3 regions of the Nonomuraea sp. NPDC046570 genome follow, and region 3 is predicted to be linked to each of the others. Evidence: predicted binding sites of a transcription regulator. Region 3 holds the regulator's gene; each other region holds the start of a gene.
What was found. The regulator HrcA, encoded in region 3, represses chaperone genes, less so after heat shock. The targets are predictions, from matches to a motif close to TTGGCACTCTCNNNNNGAGAGTGCCAA.
Positions count from the first base shown of each region.

Region 1 (3,273 bases), on a different contig from region 3:
CGACGGTGGTGGCGTCCTTGGTGACCACGACGCGGCGAGCGGTGCCGAGCACCTCAAGGCCGACCTGGTCCAGCTTGAGGCCGATCTCCTCGCTGACGACCTGGCCGTTGGTCAGGATCGCGATGTCCTGCAGCATGGCCTTGCGGCGGTCGCCGAAGCCCGGAGCCTTGACGGCCACGGAGGTGAAGGTGCCGCGGATCTTGTTCGTCACCAGGACGGCCAGGGCCTCGCCCTCGACGTCCTCGGCGATGACCAGGAGCTGCTTCTTGGTCTGCGCGACCTTCTCCAGCAGCGGCAGGAAGTCCGCGATGGAGGCGATCTTGCCCTGGTGGATCAGGATGTACGGGTCCTCGAGAACCGACTCCATGCGCTCGGGGTCGGTGACCATGTAGGCCGACAGGTAACCCTTGTCGAACTGCAGGCCCTCGGTGAACTCCAGCTCCATGCCCATGGCGTTGGACTCTTCGACGGTGATGACACCGTCCTTGCCCACCTTGTCGAACGCCTCGGCGATCAGCTCGCCGATCTTGGCGTCCTGCGCGGAGATCGTCGCCACATTGGCGATCTCCTTCTTGTCCTCGACCGGGCGGGCCGAGGCGAGCAGCATGTCGCTGACGGCCTTGGCGGCCTGGTCGATGCCCCGCTTGAGCGACAGCGGGGACGCGCCGGCGGCCACGTTGCGCAGACCCTCGCGGACCATGGCCTGGGCCAGGACGGTCGCGGTGGTCGTGCCGTCACCGGCGATGTCGTTGGTCTTGGTGGCCACTTCCTTGGCCAGCTGCGCGCCGAGGTTCTCGTACGGAGCCTCCAGCTCGACCTCGCGAGCGATGGTGACACCGTCGTTGGTGATCGTCGGCGCGCCGAACTTCTTGTCGATGACCACGTTGCGGCCACGCGGGCCGAGGGTCACCTTCACTGCGTCCGCGAGGGCGTTCACGCCACGCTCGAGTGCGCGCCGCGCGTCCTCTTCGAACTCCAGGATCTTCGCCATTCAAAGTCCTCTCAGGCGTCGAAAGCCCCGGGTGCGGTAGGCACCCGGGGCTCGACACGGCTCTACTTCTCGATGATCGCGAGAACGTCGCGGGCGGAGAGCACGAGGTACTCCTCGCCGCCGTACTTGACCTCGGTGCCGCCGTACTTGCTGTAGAGGACGATGTCGCCCTCAGCGACGTCGAGCGGAATCCGCTTGTCGCCCTCGTCGTCCCAGTTACCAGGACCCACAGCGAGGACCTTGCCCTCCTGCGGCTTCTCCTTTGCGGTGTCCGGGATGACCAGGCCGGAAGCGGTGGTCTGCTCGGCCTCAAGCGGCTGAACCACAATGCGGTCGCCGAGCGGCTTAACGGGAACCTTGGTGGCGGTCGTCACGATCGGACCTCCCCTTCAGATTTGAATGATCTAGAAGAGGCGACCAGCTGGGCCTGCCGTCGCGGGTGTCAGACCTGCCTCGTCGCACGTTGGCACTCTCAAGGGGAGAGTGCCAAAACGAAACAGTATGCAAGTGGGCCTTGACAGTCAACACGAACCGCTTCGATGCCCTCTCCGCTGAGAGCGATACACCACGATTCTTCTCCCCCGGGGGACGCACATCTGGGCGAGGGACATGAAGAACCCCACCGGAATGTGGTTCGATGACTACGAACGGCGACGAGACCAACGCTACTGTGAGTGATGTGACCGCCACGATGGAACGCGTCAGAGACGTCCTCGCGAACTGGCCCTATCCGCCAGACGGCGGCTGGACGGCCGACGACCTCGACCTGCTGCCGCAGGACGGACCCCACGGCGAGCCGGACTTCTTCAAGCGCGTCGAACTCGTCGATGGAGCCCTGATCTTCATGTCCCCCCAGCGCCGTTTCCATGACCTCGTCATCCGCCGGCTCGCCGATGTCCTCGACAGGCAGTCCCCGGACGACCTGACCACGGCGACGCAGATGGACCTCAGACTCGGCCCACGGCAACGCCCCTGCCCTGACGCGGTTGTCATCAACGCGTCCGCCGCGGCCGACCTGAGCCGGACGGCGTACGTCTCGTCCGAGGTTCGCCTGGTCATCGAGGTCGTCTCCCCCGAATCGGAGCACAGAGACCGGCACGTGAAGCCGAAGATCTACGCGAACGCGGGCGTGGAGCACTTCTGGCTGGTGGAAGAGGAGCGCGGCAAGCCCGTCATCCACACCTTCCAGCTGGACCCGTCCGCGGGCGAGTACGGCAGCACCGGCGCCTACCGCGGCCAGCTCAAGATCGAAGAGCCGTTCCCCGTCAACATCGACCTCGCGGACCTGCTCCAGTGAGCGTGCACTAGCGTCGTCAGGCGTGGACCTCGACGCCTTCCTGGAGCTTCTGACGCCTCGCGGCCGGCGAGCCCTCGCCGAGGCCGCCGAGCTGGTGGGCGGCGATCCGGTGGTGGCGGCGACCACGCTGCGTAAGACGTACGACGCGGGGCTCACCTCGGCCGCGCTCGCCCAGGCGATGCTCAGGGAGCGCGCCAGAGCCAAGTTCGGCGACGACGCCGCCGTGATGTACTTCACCCCGCACGGTCTCGAACAGTCCACCCGCCGCGAGGTCGCCGACCACCGCGCCCACCGCCTCGCCGCGCAGGGGACGCGCGTCGTGGACGCCTGCTGCGGCGTCGGCGGGGACCTCGTCGCGCTGGCCCGCGCCGGCTGCGTCGTGGACGCCGTGGACACCGACCCGCTGACCGTCGCGGTCGCCAGGGCCAACGCCGACGCGCTCGGAGTCGGCGACAGAGCCGACGTCCGTACGGCCGACGCCGCCGGTGTGGACCCCTCCGGCTACGACGTGCTGTTCGCCGATCCCGCCCGCCGTACCGCCAGGGGCCGGACCTTCGACCCGGGGGCCTACTCGCCGCCGTGGCCCGTGGTGCTCGATCTGGTCGCCAGGTCGGCGGCGGCGTGCCTGAAGGTGGCGCCGGGGATTCCGTACGAGTACATCCCGGAGGGCGCCGAGGCCGAGTGGGTGTCCTACAAGGGCGAGGTCAAGGAGGTCGCCCTGTGGACCGGCGCGCTGGCCGGCGGGGAGCGGCTGGTCCGGCGGGCCACCCTGCTGCCCTCGGGGGCCACGCTGACCTCGTCGGGCACCGAGCGGGCGCCGGTGGGCCCAATCGGACGGTACGTCTACGAGCCCGACGGCGCCGCGGTCCGGGCGCACCTGGTCGCCGAGGTCGCCGCCATGGTCGGCGGCCGCCTGGCAGACCCGATGATCGCCTACATCACCGGCGACGAGCAGGTGGACACGGTGTGGGCGGCGCGGTACGAG
Region 1 covers NZ_JBEYZF010000001.1:143,444-146,716, reverse strand. Annotated here, with positions in the region: gene groL (chaperonin GroEL) at 1-991, opposite strand, end outside; gene groES (co-chaperone GroES) at 1,054-1,368, opposite strand; gene ABZ911_RS00750 (Uma2 family endonuclease) at 1,671-2,288, shown strand; gene ABZ911_RS00745 (SAM-dependent methyltransferase) at 2,311-3,273, shown strand, end outside.
Region 1: a site for HrcA is predicted at 1,455-1,481, ahead of groES (co-chaperone GroES). Genes of this name have one in related genera too.

Region 2 (3,273 bases), on a different contig from region 3:
TTCATCCCCTCGGACCTCGAACAGGCCAAGATCGCGATGGCCCGGGTGTTCGGTGGCCGGCTGATCGGCATCGACGGCACCTACGACGAGGTGAACCGGTTCTGCTCCGAGCTGATCGGCGACTCGCTCGGGGACAAGTGGGGCTTCGTCAACGTGAACCTGCGGCCCTATTACGCCGAAGGGTCCAAGACGCTGGCCTACGAGATCGCCGAGCAGCTCGGCTGGCGCATTCCCGACCAGATCGTCATCCCGGTCGCCTCCGGCTCGCAGCTCACGAAGATCGACAAGGGTTTCAAGGAGCTGATCGCGCTGGGGCTGGTGGAGGATCGGCCCTACCGGATCTTCGCCGCGCAGGCCACGGGGTGCTCGCCGGTGTCGGCGGCCTACAAGGCGGGGCACGACGTGGTCCAGCCGGTGAAGCCGGACACCATCGCCAAGTCGCTGGCGATCGGGAACCCCGCCGACGGGCCGTACGTGCTGGACATCGCCCGCCGTACCGGGGGTGCGGTGGAGGATGTCAGTGACGCCGAGGTGGTCGCGGCCATCAAGCTGCTGGCGAGTACGGAGGGCATCTTCGCCGAGACCGCGGGCGGGGTCACGGTGGGCGTGTTGAAGAAACTCGTCGAGGCGGGCACGCTCGATCCTGACGCCGAGACGGTCGTGCTCAACACCGGCGACGGGCTCAAGACGCTCGACGCCGTGGCCGCCGACGCGCAGCCCACCGCCGTGATCAAGCCCTCCCTCGACGCGTTCCGCGCGACCCTCTAGAAAGGCTGAAAAATGAGTGTTTCGGTGCGGATTCCCACCATTCTGCGGACTTATACCGACGGTAACGCCGAAGTGAGTGGCGACGGCGCTACGCTGCGCGAGGTTCTGCAGAAGCTCGACGCCGACTACCCCGGCATCGGCGCGCGCATTCTGGATGAGTCCGGAAAGCTGCGGCGCTTCGTCAACGTCTATGTCGGCGATGAGGATGTGCGATTCGTCGGAGGGCTCGACTGCTCGACTCCGGCGGGCGCGCAGATCTCCATCATCCCGGCGGTCGCGGGCGGCTGAGCCGTCCCGTCACTCCAGGCGCTCCCTTCGGGGGGCGCCTTTGTGTGTTTATGCGCGTTGCTCATGTTCCGCGCGGAGCGAAAGTAGATTTATGTTTCGTTGTGTGGCGGAGGAAAAACGGCGAAGCGGATATTCGGCTGCGGATTGACTCTGTTGCCCACCGGCATGCCACAGGTATGGTCGAGGGCGATCGTGCGGCTGATTTCACTATAAGTCGTGATGATCTCGGATCTCGCGAGTGAATGGGCGGATCCGGAGCCCAGTAAGAGGAGTCGGAAAGTGGCGCAGGGCACCGTCAAATGGTTCAACGCGGACAAGGGCTACGGCTTCATCGCGGTAGACGGTGGTAAGGATGTCTTCGTCCATTACTCAGCGATCATGATGGACGGCTACCGTGCTCTTGAGCAGGGACAGCGCGTCGAGTTCGAGATCACCCAGGGCCAGAAGGGCCCGCAGGCGGAGTCCGTCAGGGCGGTCTGATCCATGTAGCGGGTATGCACCGGCAGCTCACACGGCAACGCAGTACGTGCGGATCTGCCACTCGCGTTTTCGTCGACTCGCGGCGCGCGGGCCCGTCCTCTGGCGGCCGGGCCCGCGCGCTCATGGCTGCTGACCTGGGCCAGGGAGCGTCTGGCTTGCACTCGACGGGGTAGAGTGCTAAACAGTTCGTTGGCACTCTCTCATCGAGAGTGCCAACTACCGGGGATCGAGGCGATGGGGTTCGCCGAATGGAGTCGGACCCTCATGCCGTCGCGGGCGTCGACTCGATCTGCTTGCAAGCCACCCTGCATCTGGGAGGTCTAGCCTTATGGCAGCCAAGATGATCGCGTTTAACGAGGACGCCCGGCGCGGTCTCGAGCGCGGCATGAACCAGCTCGCCGACGCGGTCAAGGTGACCCTCGGCCCCAAGGGCCGTAACGTCGTGCTGGAGAAGAAGTGGGGCGCTCCCACGATCACCAACGATGGTGTGTCCATCGCCAAGGAGATCGAGCTCGAGGACCCGTGGGAGAAGATCGGCGCCGAGCTGGTCAAGGAAGTCGCCAAGAAGACGGACGACGTCGCTGGTGACGGCACCACCACCGCCACCGTGCTCGCCCAGGCGCTGGTCCGCGAGGGCCTCCGCAACGTCGCCGCCGGCGCCAACCCGATGTCCCTGAAGAAGGGCATCGAGGCGGCCGTCGAGCGCGTCAGCGAGGAGCTCTCCAAGCTGGCCAAGGATGTGGAGACCAAGGAGCAGATCGCCTCCACCGCCTCCATCTCCGCCGGTGACGTCGAGATCGGCAACCTCATCGCCGAGGCGATGGACAAGGTTGGCAAGGAAGGTGTCATCACCGTCGAGGAGAGCAACACCTTCGGCCTCGAGCTTGAGCTCACCGAGGGCATGCGCTTCGACAAGGGCTACAACTCGGGCTACTTCGTCACCGACCCCGAGCGCATGGAAGCGGTCCTCGAGGACCCTTACATCCTCATGGTCAACTCGAAGATCTCGGCCAACAAGGACCTGCTGCCGCTGCTCGACAAGGTCGTGCAGGCCGGCAAGCCGCTCCTGATCATCGCTGAGGACGTCGAGGGCGAGGCCCTGGCGACCCTGGTGGTCAACAAGATCCGCGGCCTGTTCCGCTCCGTGGCCGTCAAGGCCCCGGGCTTCGGCGACCGCCGCAAGGCCATGCTCAACGACATCGCCATCCTCACCGGTGGTCAGGTCATCGCCGAGGAGGTCGGCCTCAAGCTCGAGACCGCCACCCTCGACCTGCTGGGCCGCGCGCGCAAGGTCGTCGTCACCAAGGACGAGACGACCATCGTCGACGGCGCCGGTGACGCCGAGCAGATCGCCGGCCGGGTCAACGAGATCCGCGCCGAGATCGACCGCACCGACTCCGACTACGACCGCGAGAAGCTCCAGGAGCGTCTCGCCAAGCTGGCCGGCGGCGTCGCCGTCATCAAGGCCGGCGCGGCGACCGAGGTCGAGCTCAAGGAGCGCAAGCACCGCATCGAGGACGCCGTTCGCAACGCGAAGGCGGCCGTCGAGGAGGGCATCGTCCCCGGCGGCGGCGTGGCGCTGCTGCAGGCCGGCACCAAGGCGTTCGACAAGCTCGAGCTCCAGGGTGACGAGGCCACGGGCGCGGCGATCGTTCGCAAGGCGCTCGAGGAGCCGCTGAAGCAGATCGCCGTCAACGCCGGCCTCGAGGGCGGCGTCGTGGTCGAGCGCGTGCGCAA
Region 2 covers NZ_JBEYZF010000013.1:150,470-153,742, reverse strand. Annotated here, with positions in the region: gene thrC (threonine synthase) at 1-768, shown strand, start outside; gene ABZ911_RS22270 (MoaD/ThiS family protein) at 781-1,056, shown strand; gene ABZ911_RS22265 (cold-shock protein) at 1,336-1,536, shown strand; gene groL (chaperonin GroEL) at 1,865-3,273, shown strand, end outside.
Region 2: a site for HrcA is predicted at 1,726-1,752, ahead of groL (chaperonin GroEL). Genes of this name have one in related genera too.

Region 3 (3,273 bases):
TCGACCCCGGCCTCGGTCATCATCTCCACGGCCAGCTCGCCCCGGTCGCCCTTGGGCAGCCCCTGGACGACCACCAGCCTGGGCTGGGGCGCAGGCACCTGCCGCCGGGCCAGCACCTCGATCGTGAGCCGATCCTTGCCCGCCTCGCGCACCACGCCCTCGGCCACCGCACCGGCGCCGTCGGTCAGGTCGACGCGCTCGCCGACGCGTATCCGGCGCACGGCGGCCGCGTGCCGCCCCTCAGGCCCGGCCAGGACGATCTCCGCCCCGGCCAGATCGTCGGCCAGGAAGACCGGGACGCTCATCGGCCGTTGAAGGCGTCTCGCAGCCTGGAGAAGAACCCCTGCTGACCGGGGGCGAACTTGCCGGGCGGGCGCTCCTCGCCGCGCAGCACCGAGAGCTGCCGCAGCAGTTCCTCCTGCGCCTGGTCGAGGCGCGAGGGCGTCTCCACGTTGACGTGTATGAGCAGGTCGCCGCGGCCGGTCTCGCTGAGCCGCTGCACGCCCCTGCCGTACATCGTGATGACCTGCCCCGACTGGGTGCCGGGCCGCACGTCGATCTCCTCCGCGCCGTCGAGCGTCTCGACGGTCAGGATCGTGCCCAGGGCCGCGGCCGTCATCGGGATCTGGACGGTGCAGTGCAGGTCGTCTCCGCGCCGCTCGAATATCTCGTGCGGCTTCTCGACGATCTCCAGGAACAGGTCTCCGGGCGGGCCGCCGCCGGGGCCGATCTCGCCTTCACCGGCGAGCTGGATGTGCGTGCCGTCCTCGACGCCCGCGGGGATGCGGACCTTGATGGTACGGCGGGTGCGGACCCTGCCGTCGCCGGAGCACTCCAGGCACGGGTGCCGGATGATCGACCCGAAGCCGCCGCACTGCGGACATGGCCTGGAGGTCATCACCTGACCGAGGAAGGACCTGGTCACCTGGGAGACCTCGCCACGCCCCTGGCACATGTCGCAGGTGTCGGGGTGGGTGCCGGCCGCGGCGCCGGAGCCGGTGCAGACCTCGCACAGCACGGCCGTGTCGACGGACAGCTCGCGGGTGGTGCCGAAGGCCGACTCGCTCAGGTCGAGCTCCACCCTGATGGTGGCGTTGCGCCCGCGGCGGGCTCGCGAGCGGGGCCCGCGCGACGCGCCGGAGCTGCCGAAGAAGGCGTCCATGATGTCGCTGAAGGGGAAGCCGGCACCGAAGCCGCCCGCACCCGCGCCGGCGCCGGCTCCGCCGAAGGGGTCGCCGCCCAGGTCGTACATCTGCCGCTTGCTGGGATCGGACAGGACCTCGTAGGCCTGGGTGATCTCCTTGAAGCGCTCCTGGGTCTCAGGGTCGGGGTTCACGTCGGGGTGCAGCTCGCGGGCCAGTCGGCGATAGGCCTTCTTGATCTCGTCCTGACTGGCGTCACGGCGCACCCCGAGGGTGCCGTAATAGTCGCTGTTTGCCACTTATCGCCCTCTTATGAAGCAGCCAGGATCTGGCTGACGTAGCGTGCCACGGCGCGCACCGCGCCCATCGTCACCGGGTAATCCATCCGCGTCGGTCCAAGCACGCCCAGCCGGGCCAGTTGCTTGTCGCCAGAACCGTATCCGGTCGCGACGATGGATGTGCCACGGAGTCCGGTGTAGGGGTTCTCGGACCCGATCCGGACGGTGAGCGCGGAGGGCGTGCCGGATGTCTCACCGAGCAGGCGCATCAGCACGACCTGCTCCTCCAGCGCTTCGAGCACGTCGCGCAGGCCCGTGGTGAAGTCGGCGCCCGCGAGATTGGCCGCACCGGCGAAGACGATCTTCTCGTCGTGCCGGTCGACCAGCGTTTCCAGCAGCACCGACAGGATCGTGGCCGCGACCGGCCGGTCCTCGACGGGCAGCCGCTCGGGCAGGTCCACGACCATCTCGGGGACACTGCTCAGGCCGCACCCGTCCAGGCAGGAGTTGAGCATGGCGCGCAGGTGCGCCACGCGGGAGTCCTCGATCACCTCGGGCAGCTCGACGACCCGCTGCTCGACCCGCCCGGTGTTCGTGATCAGCACGAACATCAGGCGCCGGTCGCTCAGCGGCACCAGCTCCACGTGACGCACCGTGGAGTGGGTCAGCGCCGGGTACTGCACGACGGCCACCTGCCGGGTGAGCTGCGCGAGCAGCCGTACCGTGCGCATGACCACGTCGTCCAGGTCGACGGCGCCGGCCAGGAAGGTCTCGATGGCCCGGCGTTCGGCCGACGACAGCGGTTTGACCTGCGAAAGCCTGTCGACGAAGAGCCGGTAGCCCTTGTCCGTCGGCACCCGGCCCGCACTGGTGTGCGGCTGGGTGATGTAGCCCTGCTCCTCCAGCGCGGCCATGTCGTTCCTGACCGTCGCGGGGGAGACGTTGAGGCTGTGGCGCTCGGCGAGCGCCTTGGAGCCCACGGGCTCGTTGGTGGACACGTAGTCCTCGACAATGGCGCGCAGCACTGCAAGCTTCCTGTCGTCGAGCACGTGCTCACCTCCCTGCCTCTACCTTGAGGAAACGACAGCCCTAGCACTCTGTGTTCCCGAGTGCCAAGTGTACGGCTCCCGCCCACAAGGTGCGATAACACCGGCAAGCGTCCTGCTACCGAAGCGCAACCCGAAGATCGACACTATCTGTCATGACATATCCATACCCAGGCCCGTACGGCCCGCCGCCGGTGTTCACGCCCCAGCCTCAGGTCCGTCCGAACGTCGGGTGGATCGTCCTCGCCTGGACGCTGGCCTTCGTGATCAGCGCCTGCACCGTCGTGTTCGGGCTGTTCTCCCTGATGACGACCGTGATCGGCGGCCTGGTCGGCCCCCCGCCGGCCGTCACCTTCAGCGGCGGCCAGAGCGTCACCGTGGAACTGGACCCGGCCGAGCGGCCCGGCTTCTACCGCGACATGCTCACGCCCTTCGACACCGAGCAGACCTGTTCGGTGGCCGGGGGGACGACGGACGACGCCGTGAAGGGGCCGATGGCCTACGGGGAGGGCCTGATGTGGGAGCGGATTCTGGAGATCAAGGTTCCGGCAGCGGGCGAGTACCAGGTGACGTGCGCCGTCACCGCCGGGGAGGCGACCCGGTTCTCGGTGGCGATGGCCACCGCGACGCCCGACCGGACGCTGCCCTACCTGCTGATCTTCGGGGTTCCGGGGGTCTGTGTGGCGGGGGCCACGACCGCGACCGTACTGATCGCGCGCAGGCGGGCCGCGCATCGCAGGGAACTGGGCATCGGCTCGCCGAGGTGATCTGTCCAATTACTCCTTCACGGCCTCACAATTCTGGACA
Region 3 covers NZ_JBEYZF010000006.1:287,801-291,073, reverse strand. Annotated here, with positions in the region: gene ABZ911_RS13180 (16S rRNA (uracil(1498)-N(3))-methyltransferase) at 1-305, opposite strand, end outside; gene dnaJ (molecular chaperone DnaJ) at 302-1,441, opposite strand; gene hrcA (heat-inducible transcriptional repressor HrcA) at 1,453-2,469, opposite strand; gene ABZ911_RS13165 (hypothetical protein) at 2,622-3,233, shown strand; gene ABZ911_RS13160 (hypothetical protein) at 3,273-3,273, shown strand, end outside.